Regions from separate parts of the Blautia sp. Marseille-P2398 genome, predicted to be linked through region 1. Evidence: predicted binding sites of a transcription regulator. Region 1 holds the regulator's gene; the other holds the start of a gene.
The links. The regulator NrdR, encoded in region 1, represses ribonucleotide reductase genes. The targets are predictions, from matches to a motif close to CACAANATNTTGTG.
Positions count from the first base shown of each region.

Region 2: ACESZG_RS07845 (ribonucleoside triphosphate reductase) is a predicted target of NrdR. The motif match lies at 2,798-2,811, and genes of this name have one in related genera.

Region 1 covers NZ_CAXSTD010000001.1:67,642-72,759, reverse strand. The annotation lists gene ACESZG_RS00310 (CDP-glycerol glycerophosphotransferase family protein) at 1-247, shown strand, start outside; gene sigG (RNA polymerase sporulation sigma factor SigG) at 387-1,166, opposite strand; gene ACESZG_RS00300 (YlmC/YmxH family sporulation protein) at 1,386-1,640, opposite strand; gene nrdR (transcriptional regulator NrdR) at 1,921-2,370, shown strand; gene gdhA (NADP-specific glutamate dehydrogenase) at 2,508-3,842, opposite strand; gene ACESZG_RS00285 (citrate/2-methylcitrate synthase) at 4,381-5,118, shown strand, end outside.
Region 2 covers NZ_CAXSTD010000005.1:163,583-168,700, forward strand. The annotation lists gene glmM (phosphoglucosamine mutase) at 1-442, shown strand, start outside; gene ACESZG_RS07835 (tetratricopeptide repeat protein) at 463-1,512, shown strand; gene hflX (GTPase HflX) at 1,537-2,772, shown strand; gene ACESZG_RS07845 (ribonucleoside triphosphate reductase) at 2,988-5,118, shown strand, end outside.

The DNA of each region.
Region 1 (5,118 bases):
TTCCTACCCGGCTACGGACGAAGAATATGTATGTCATAAAAAGTTTATGAAATCTAAGAAAACAGAAGTGCCGGAGATGCTTCTGGATTTTTACAGGCGTGAGCTTCGCAGGATGATCGGAATGTCAAAGTTCGACTATGCTCTGGTATTTACTGATATGAAGAAGTTCTTTCCTGCAATGTCAGGGGCTCTGGATGTGAAGCAGATATTTAATATAGAAAACTGGCAGAATTTGTTGAAGTGTTAAAGCTTCATTGAAGCTTCACAGACAGATCAGAACCTCATTGGAAAGAGGCGGAAAACGGTATATTTTAAAAGATATGTAAGGCAGTCTGGCAGGTATTGGGCCAGGCTGCTTTTCTGAATACGGATCTTGAATTATCATTTTATGGACGCAGATAATTACGCATGGATTTCAGTGCATTTTTTTCGAGACGGCTGACCTGTGCCTGGGAGATGCCGATTTCCTGAGCTACTTCCATCTGCGTCTTTCCTTCGTAGAAGCGCAGTTCTATGATATGCTTTTCGCGGCTGTTCAGCCTCTGCATAGCTTCGCGGAGAGCAAGATTTTCAATCCAGCGTTCTTCTTTGTTTTTTTTGTCACTGATCTGATCCATGACATAAAGAGTATCACCGCCTTCTGTATAGACCGGTTCAAAGAGACTCACAGGATTTTGGATAGCATCAAGGGCATATACGATCATTTCTTTTTCGATACCAATTTCCTGTGCAATTTCGGTAACTGTAGGTTCTTTCAGGTGCTGCTTCATATAATTTTCGCGGGTATAGATTGCTTTGTATGCAATATCACGAAGAGAACGGCTGACGCGGATACTGTTGTTATCCCTGAGATATCGTCTGATTTCGCCTATGATCATTGGAACTGCATAAGTGGAAAATTTTACCTGTAAAGTGGTATCAAAGTTGTCAATGGCCTTGATCAGACCAATACATCCGATCTGAAAAAGGTCATCGGCATTTTCGCTGCTGTTCTGAAATCGTCGTATTACGCTGAGAACAAGACGTAGATTTCCTTTAATGTACAATTCACGTGCCTGTTCATCGCCGCTTTTGATCCGTCTGAACAGTTCCGCTTTTTCTTCTGCTGTAAGAACAGGAAGTTTCGACGTATTGACTCCGCAGATTTCAACTTTGTTCAGTGCCATCTTATTGAATCCTCCTTATTATCTCTGGATGTAAACCGACTATTCGCAGATATGAGCCAGGATCCTCCGAAATCATTTCAGGAAATAAAAAAAGGACAGTGGCTGCCGAATAGTTGTCATATACTTCAGTAAGAATGATTCTCATATAGCAGTGGATTTATACTTTGACCGGGAAAATATAAAAAATATAGGTCCTTGACAATTCTCTGCGGTGAAATATCAGCCTTTATGGAAACATTTTTCTTCGTCTATTTTCACAAGGATGATATCGTCCCCGATCTGGCTGATACATTCCCAGGGAATGATATATTCATTATCACGTCCGAACAGGCAGCAGAATCTTCCGGGGCCTGGAAGTATAAGGGCGGTGAGTTGACTGCTTTTGCAGTCAAATTCCGCATCAATGGGACATCCGAGACTGCGGCAGGTACAGATATTAATTACTTCTTTTTGCTTTAATTCACAGATTTTCATAAATCAGATACAGTCCTTCCGGTTAAAATCAGACTGTCGTGCCAATGCTTTCAGAATCTGATATGCGTTTGATAACAATTTATGTATTTTTGCAAAAATTTATGCAAGTCCTTTTATTGACACCTTAAATAGAAATACAGTATAATAAAACTATATATAACTGTTTGTATTTGTGTTACTGAGAATGGAGTGAACAGTAACGTATTTGTAGCCGTTTAACCGAATCAAGTATATAGTACATAAGCAGAAAACAGTAATACGAATTAAAGGGGGACGTCGTATGAAGTGTCCATTTTGTAATCAGGATAATACGAGAGTAGTTGATTCCAGACCGGTAGAAGATACCAATTCTATCCGTCGCCGTCGTTTGTGTGATGCCTGCGGAAGGAGATTTACCACATATGAAAAGGTGGAAAGTATTCCGCTTACTGTGATCAAAAAAGATCAGAACAGAGAACAGTATAATCGCAGTAAAATTCAGTCGGGAATTCTGAGAGCCTGCTATAAAAGACCAATATCCATAGATAAGATTGAAGAGATGATGGATGCCATAGAGGGAGAAATCTTTAATACCGAAGAGAAAGAGATTTCCAGCACCAGAATTGGTGAGATCGTTATGGAACATTTGAAAGATCTGGATGCAGTTGCTTATGTACGTTTTGCGTCTGTATACAGAGAATTTAAAGATGTCAGTACTTTTATGGACGAGCTGAAGAAGTTTATGAATTAAATAAGAGTTCTGTGTGAACAAGTAATGTATGAATGCTCTGTGTGAAAGGATTTACGGGCAAATATAAAGAGCCGACGAGAATAATATCCCGCCGGCTCTTTATGTGTATTTTTATGGGGGTAATTAACTAAAATAAATTAAACAATACCCTGAGCGATCATAGCATCTACAACTTTCTCGAAGCCTGCGATATTAGCGCCTGCAACATAGTTGCCTTCCATATCATAACGCTTGGAAGCATCATCAACTTTATGGAAGATATCAACCATGATCTGATGAAGTTTTGTATCAACTTCTTCTGCTGTCCAGGAAAGTCTTGCAGAGTTCTGGCACATTTCAAGTGCGGAAGTAGCAACACCACCGGCATTAGCTGCTTTACCAGGCATAAATGTTACACCGTTTGCCATAAGGTAATCAGTTGCCTCGCGGGTAGTAGGCATATTTGCACCTTCTGCAACATATTTGCATCCGTTTGCAATAAGGATCTTAACAGCATCAAGGTCAAGTTCATTCTGAGTTGCGCATGGAAGATAGATATCACATTTGATGTTCCAGATACCTTTTCCTTCTGTATAAGTAGCGCCTTCTACGCGATCTGCGTATTCTTTGATACGTCCACGTTTTACTTCTTTGATATCTTTAACGATGTCAAGTTTGATTCCTTCCGGATCATAGATATATCCGTTGGAGTCGCACATAGCAACAACTTTACCGCCAAGTTCGGCAGCTTTCTCTACTGCGTAGATGGCAACATTACCGGAACCTGTTACGATGAGAGTTTTACCGGAGATTGTGTCGTTTTTAGCTTTAACCATTTCGTTTAGCATATATACAAGACCATATCCTGTAGCCTGTGTACGAATCAAAGATCCACCGTAGGAAAGACCTTTACCTGTGAGAACACCCTCGTATAATCCACGGTTTCTCTTGTACTGTCCATACAGATAACCAATCTCACGTCCGCCTACACCGATATCACCTGCAGGAACGTCCATGTCAGCACCGATATATTTGGAAAGTTCTGTCATAAAGCTCTGGCAGAATGCCATAACTTCTCTGTCAGATTTTCCTTTAGGATCAAAGTTTGAACCACCTTTACCGCCACCGATCGGAAGACCTGTAAGGGAGTTCTTGAAAATCTGTTCGAAACCTAAAAATTTAAGGATTCCCTGGTTTACTGACGGATGGAATCTTAAACCACCTTTGTATGGTCCGATCGCACTGTTGAACTGTACACGATAACCTTTGTTTACCTGTACAACACCTTTATCGTCTACCCACGGAACTCGGAAAGAGATGATTCTTTCAGGCTCAACAAGACGTTCCAGAATGGAAAGCTTGCGGTATTTCTCTTCATTTTTGTCGATTACGACTTTAAGGGAGTCTAAAACTTCCTTTACTGCCTGATGGAATTCAGGCTCATTTGGATTCTGTGCTACGACTCTTTCGTATACTTCTTCAGTATAAGACATTATGATTTCCTCCTCGTCCATCGTATAATTATTTTTTAAATCGACGTTATTATACACTAAAGTGTTACAAATGGAAAGAGCCAAATGAAAATTTTTTTATGAAAATTTTTTGAACAAAATTTGTACTTGCGAAATGGCGCCAAGTATGAGAAAATGTTAAAAATCATCCATACAATTTATAGCAATTTCTAAAAAATACAGTATATTTATAAAAACTGCGTAAATTCGCACTGTACGTTTCGGTTCTTATATTGCCATGTATCCGTAAGAAACTGCAAATGGAAAGTCAAGCGGATATTCGCAATTGAAGCAGGGGACTTACTTGATTCGGTTAAAAAATGCCTCGCAGGACAGTAGTGCGTGAACAGTAAGCGGTAATCTGTTTTTTTATGTTCAGAAACAGAATATATAAGATGTAGACCGAAAGAGAAAAAAATGCTATAATATTTACAGAGATGTGCATCTACAAATTGTTGCGATGACAGAAACGAGGAGGGAATCATTATCGAGAGAATTGTGAAGAAAGGAGATTTATTACATGGCGGGATTTAAAACCAAAGTAACACCTGAAATTGAAAATCTGACGGAGGTTTGCAAGGAACATACAAGTCTGGATCTTTCTCTGTATGCAAAATATGATGTGAAGAGAGGTCTTCGTGATATTAATGGAAAAGGGGTTCTTGCAGGCCTGACTCAGGTTTCTAATGTGAAAGCCACAAAGATCGTTGATGGCAAAGAAGTTCCATGTGCTGGAAGTCTTTCCTACAGAGGATATGATATCAAAGATCTTACCAGAGGATTTATCGAAGATGACAGATATGGATTTGAAGAAGTTACCTATCTTTTATTATTTGGCAGTCTTCCAGATAAGAAACAGCTTGCAGATTTTACACAGCTTCTGGCAAATCAGCGGTCACTTCCTACAAATTTTGTGCGTGATGTTATAATGAAGGCTCCGAGCAAGGATATCATGAACGGGCTTTCCAGAAGTGTGCTTACTTTATATTCTTATGATACCAACCCTGACGATACATCATTGCCGAATGTGCTCAGACAGTGTCTGAATCTGATCAGTGTATTTCCGCTTTTATCTGTTTATGGATATCAGGCTTATAACCATTATATTAAAGATAAGAGTCTCTATATCCATAATCCGAAGAAAGAACTTACCACAGCAGAGAACATTCTGAGAATGCTTCGCCCGGATAAGAAGTATTCACATCTGGAGGCAAAGATTCTGGATATTGCGCTTATCCTTCATATGGAACATGGCGGA
Region 2 (5,118 bases), on a different contig from region 1:
GACTGCAGTAGGAGATAAATATGTGGCAGAGAATATGATGGAGAATGGATACAGTCTTGGCGGTGAGCAGTCCGGACATATTATTTTTAGCCGTTACGCTGCAACAGGTGATGGAATCCTTACTTCTCTCATGGTAATGGAAGCGTGTGTAGAGAAGAAAGCAACTCTGTGTGATCTGGCAAGGGAAATGAAGGTTTATCCACAGCTTCTCAGAAATGTCCGGGTGGCAGACAAGAAGACTGCGAGAGAGAATCCGAAGGTAGTTGCTGCTGTAGAGGAAGTTGCAAAGAAACTGGGAAGTGATGGGCGTATTCTGGTACGCGAGAGTGGCACAGAGCCATTGATTCGTGTTATGGTAGAAGCCGGAACAGATGAACTCTGCCTTGAGAATGTTGATCATGTAGTAAAGGTAATGGAATCCGAAGGATTGCTCATTGACTGATTTACTGGCAAAGGAATTACATGTATAATAGAAAAAAAAGATTATTTCTGACTGCTGTCTGCTTAAGCCTTGGACTTCTGACAGGCTGTAATGTGGGAGATACGAAGAATTATAAACAGGCTGCACAGGATCTGGAACAGGGAAATTATGAGGCAGCACTTGAAGAATATGAGACAGCAATTTCTGAAGGAGTGAAGCCTGCACAGTCGTACAGAGGTGCAGGTGTAGCGAAACTCAAGCTTGGAAACTATGAAGAAGCCATAACATATTTCAATGATGCGCTTAAATGTGACAAAGTTGGCAAAGCATTAAAAAAAGATATTCTGTCGTATAGAGCTGTGGCTTATCTCAAAGTAAAGGATTATGAGGCAGCACTGGAAGACTGCCAGACTCTGGCAGAAAACTATAAAATGGATGCGGATCTGTACTTCCTTACGGGAGAAACAGCATTGGCCATGGATTCCTATGAGGAAGCTTCTGCTAATTTTGAACAGGCCTACGGTGAAGATGCAACTTATGACAGAGCTATCCAGATCTACGGGGCATATCTGAACAGGGATATGGAAGCAGACGGAACCCGTTATCTGGAAGCTGCTTTGTCAGGAACTGCAAAAAATGCAGAGGATCATTGTGACCGTGGCAGAGTTTATTATTATATGGATGATTATGAAAATGCTGAAAGTGAACTGAAACAGGCCATAGACGGCGATAATACGGAGGCACTGGTTCTGCTTGGTATGGTATATATGGATAAAGGAGACAGCGCAAATGCAAAAGCAATGTTTCAGCAGTATGTATCACAGGCAGAAAACGGAGCCAAAGGATTTAACGGACTTGCACTGTGTGATATAGAGGATGGGGATTATGACAGTGCCCTTTCTGATATAGAAAGCGGAATCCATGAGGCAGGAGCGGAGGATATGCAGAGTCTGCTGTTTAATGAGATCGTAGTCTATGAGAAGAAACTGGATTTTCAGACTGCTTTGCAGAAAGCACAGGAATATCTGGAATTATACCCGGAAGATAAAACTGTTAAGAAGGAACTTGCATTTCTTAAAACGCGTGTGTAATATCCATCTGACTGAGGAGAATTTATGGAAGAATTTGGAAAGCTTGAAGAACGGGTGGTTCTTGTGGGAGTGCAGACGGATGATCATGATAATGTGGAAGAATCCCTGGATGAACTGAAGGAGCTTGCATCAACTGCGGGAGCTGTTACAGTGGGAAGAATCATTCAGAATCGTGAGTCTGTGCATCCCGGAACTTATATTGGAAAAGGAAAGATAGAGGAAGTACGTGCACTGGTATATGCTATGGATGCAACCGGAATTATCTGTGATGACGAACTTTCTCCTGCACAGCTGAATAATCTGGAGCGGGAACTGGACTGTAAGGTGATGGACAGGACATTATTGATTCTGGACATTTTTGCAGCGAGAGCTATAACCAGTGAGGGTAAAATACAGGTAGAGCTTGCACAGCTTCGCTACAGATCTGCCCGTCTGGTCGGTCTCAGGGAATCTCTTTCCCGTCTGGGAGGTGGAATCGGAACCAGAGGTCCGGGAGAGAAAAAGCTGGAGACAGACCGTCGTCTTATTCGTACAAGGATCTCTGCTTTGAAGCAGGAATTATCCCAGGTGGAGAAACACAGGGAACTGATCCGTTCCAGCCGGGCCAGAGGCAATATGAGGACTGCTGCGATTGTAGGATATACAAATGCGGGAAAATCTACGCTGCTGAACACACTGACAGGCTCAGAGGTTTTATCAGAGGATAAACTGTTTGCTACACTGGATCCAACTACCAGACTTTTAAATTTGAAGGACGGACAGCAGATTCTTCTCACAGATACGGTTGGATTTATCCATAAGCTTCCGCATCATCTGGTCGAAGCATTCAAGAGCACATTGGAAGAGGCCAAATATGCAGATTATATTATCCATGTGGTAGATTCTTCCAATCAGCAGGCAGAGATGCAGATGCATGTGGTATATGAGACATTAAAAGAACTGGGAGTGATGGGAAAGAAGATCATCACACTCTTTAATAAGCAGGATGCGCCGGGGGCATGCGTACTGCGAGATTTTAAATCAGACTATACGCTGAAGGTCTCTGCAAAGACAGGCGAGGGTCTTGCAGATCTGAATGATCTTCTGGAGAAGCTTCTTGCTGAAGAACAGATTTATGTGGAGCGCCTTTTCCCTTATCAGGAAGCAGGAAAAATCCAGCTGATCCGCGAATATGGGCAGCTTATCTCAGAGGAATACACAGAGGAAGGGATTGCTGTGAAGGCAAGGGTGCCGAAAGAAATCTACGCCAGAGTTGTATAAAAAAATATTTTGAAAAATAAGAAAATACCATATATTGTGCCTTTTGTGAAAATAAGGAACATTATGTGGTATTTTGCGTGTTGACGAACTGGTGATACTCTGATACAATGAACCTACAGTGTTACTCAGAGCAAAGTGGACAGTAACGACAGAAATATCTCCGGTAAGAATATGCAGGAGAAACAGATTAACAAGAGAAAATGGGGGCATTAGATATGTTTCAGGTAGTAAAACGTGATGGCGAAGTGGATGAGTTTAAAATAGGCAAGATCACAGCGGCTATCCATAAAGCCTTTGATGCAAAAGAGAAAAATTATAGCGAAGAGATGATTGATCTCTTAGGGCTGCGTGTTACTTCTGATTTTCAGAAAAAGATTACAGATAATAAGATTACAGTAGAAGAAATTCAGGACAGTGTGGAGAATGTGCTGATCCAGGCCGGATATGCAGATGTGGCAAAAGCCTACATTCTTTACCGCAAGCAGAGGGAAAAGGTTCGCAACATGAAGTCAACGATCCTGGATTACAAAGAAATCGTAAACAGTTATGTGAAGGTTGAGGACTGGCGTGTAAAGGAGAACTCCACAGTTACTTATTCAGTTGGAGGTCTGATCTTAAGCAACTCCGGTGCAGTTACTGCAAATTACTGGCTGTCTGAGATTTATGACAATGAAATCGCAGATGCACACAGAAATGCGGATATTCATATTCATGACTTGTCCATGCTGACCGGATATTGTGCAGGATGGTCACTGAAACAGCTGATCCAGGAGGGACTTGGCGGTATTGAAGGTAAGATCACATCTTCACCTGCAAAGCATCTGAGTGTTCTCTGCAATCAGATGGTAAACTTTCTTGGGATTATGCAGAATGAATGGGCCGGAGCGCAGGCTTTCTCATCCTTTGATACTTATCTGGCACCTTTTGTCAAGGCAGATAATTTAAGCTATCCGGAAGTGAAGAAATGTATTGAGTCTTTTATTTATGGAGTCAATACCCCAAGCAGATGGGGAACACAGGCACCTTTCTCCAACATTACGCTGGACTGGACAGTACCGGATGATCTTGCAGAGCTTCCGGCTATCGTAGGCGGAAAGAATATGGATTTCAAGTACAAAGACTGCAAAAAAGAGATGGATATGATCAATAAGGCATTTATTGAGACCATGATCGAGGGGGATGCCAACGGACGCGGGTTCCAGTATCCTATTCCGACCTATTCCATAACAAATGAGTTTGACTGGTCTGATACAGAGAATAACCGCCTTCTTTTTGAGATGACATCCAAATATGGAACACCGTATTTCTCAAACTATATTAACAGTGATATGAAACCAAGTGATATCCGCAGTATGTGCTGCCGTCTGCGTCTGGATCTGAGAGAACTCCGCAAGAAGAGCGGTGGTTTCTTCGGATCAGGAGAGAGTACCGGTTCTGTGGGGGTAGTAACTATAAATATGCCGCGTATCGCATATCTTTCCAAGACACCGGAAGAGTTTTACAATCGTCTGGATCGCTTAATGGATATTTCCGCACGTTCTCTGCATATTAAACGTGAAGTAATTGGTAAGCTGCTGGATGAGGGATTATACCCTTATACAAAGAGATATCTTGGAAGCTTTTCCAATCATTTCTCTACCATTGGACTGGTGGGAATGAACGAGGTTGGTCTGAATGCCCGCTGGCTGGGAAAAGATATGTCTGATGAGCGTACGCAGAGGTTTACAAAAGAGGTTCTTCTTCATATGCGGGAACGTCTGTCCGATTATCAGGAGAAGTACGAAGGAGAACTGTTTAATCTTGAGGCAACTCCTGCTGAATCTACTGCCTATCGTCTGGCCAAACATGACAGAAAACGCTGGCCGGATATTAAGACTGCAGGCAAGGAAGGGGATACTCCTTATTATACAAACAGTTCTCATCTTCCGGTTGAATATACCACAGATATTTTTGATGCACTGGATATTCAGGATGATCTGCAGACGCTTTATACATCAGGTACTGTATTCCATGCATTTATCGGTGAGAAGCTTCCTGACTGGAAAGCAGCAGCAGCACTGGTACGTAAGATCGCAGAGAATTATAAACTGCCGTATTATACGATTTCGCCGACCTATTCTGTATGTAAGGAACATGGCTACATCAGCGGAGAGCATTTCACTTGTCCGAAATGTGGTAAGAAGGCGGAGGTTTACAGTCGTATCACGGGATATTACAGACCTGTACAGAACTGGAATGACGGTAAAGCACAGGAGTATAAGAACCGTACGCTTTATGATGTGATGCATTCAGATATCAGAAAAATACAGCCGGTTCATGCCAGTGTAGTTACTGTGACTAAGGATG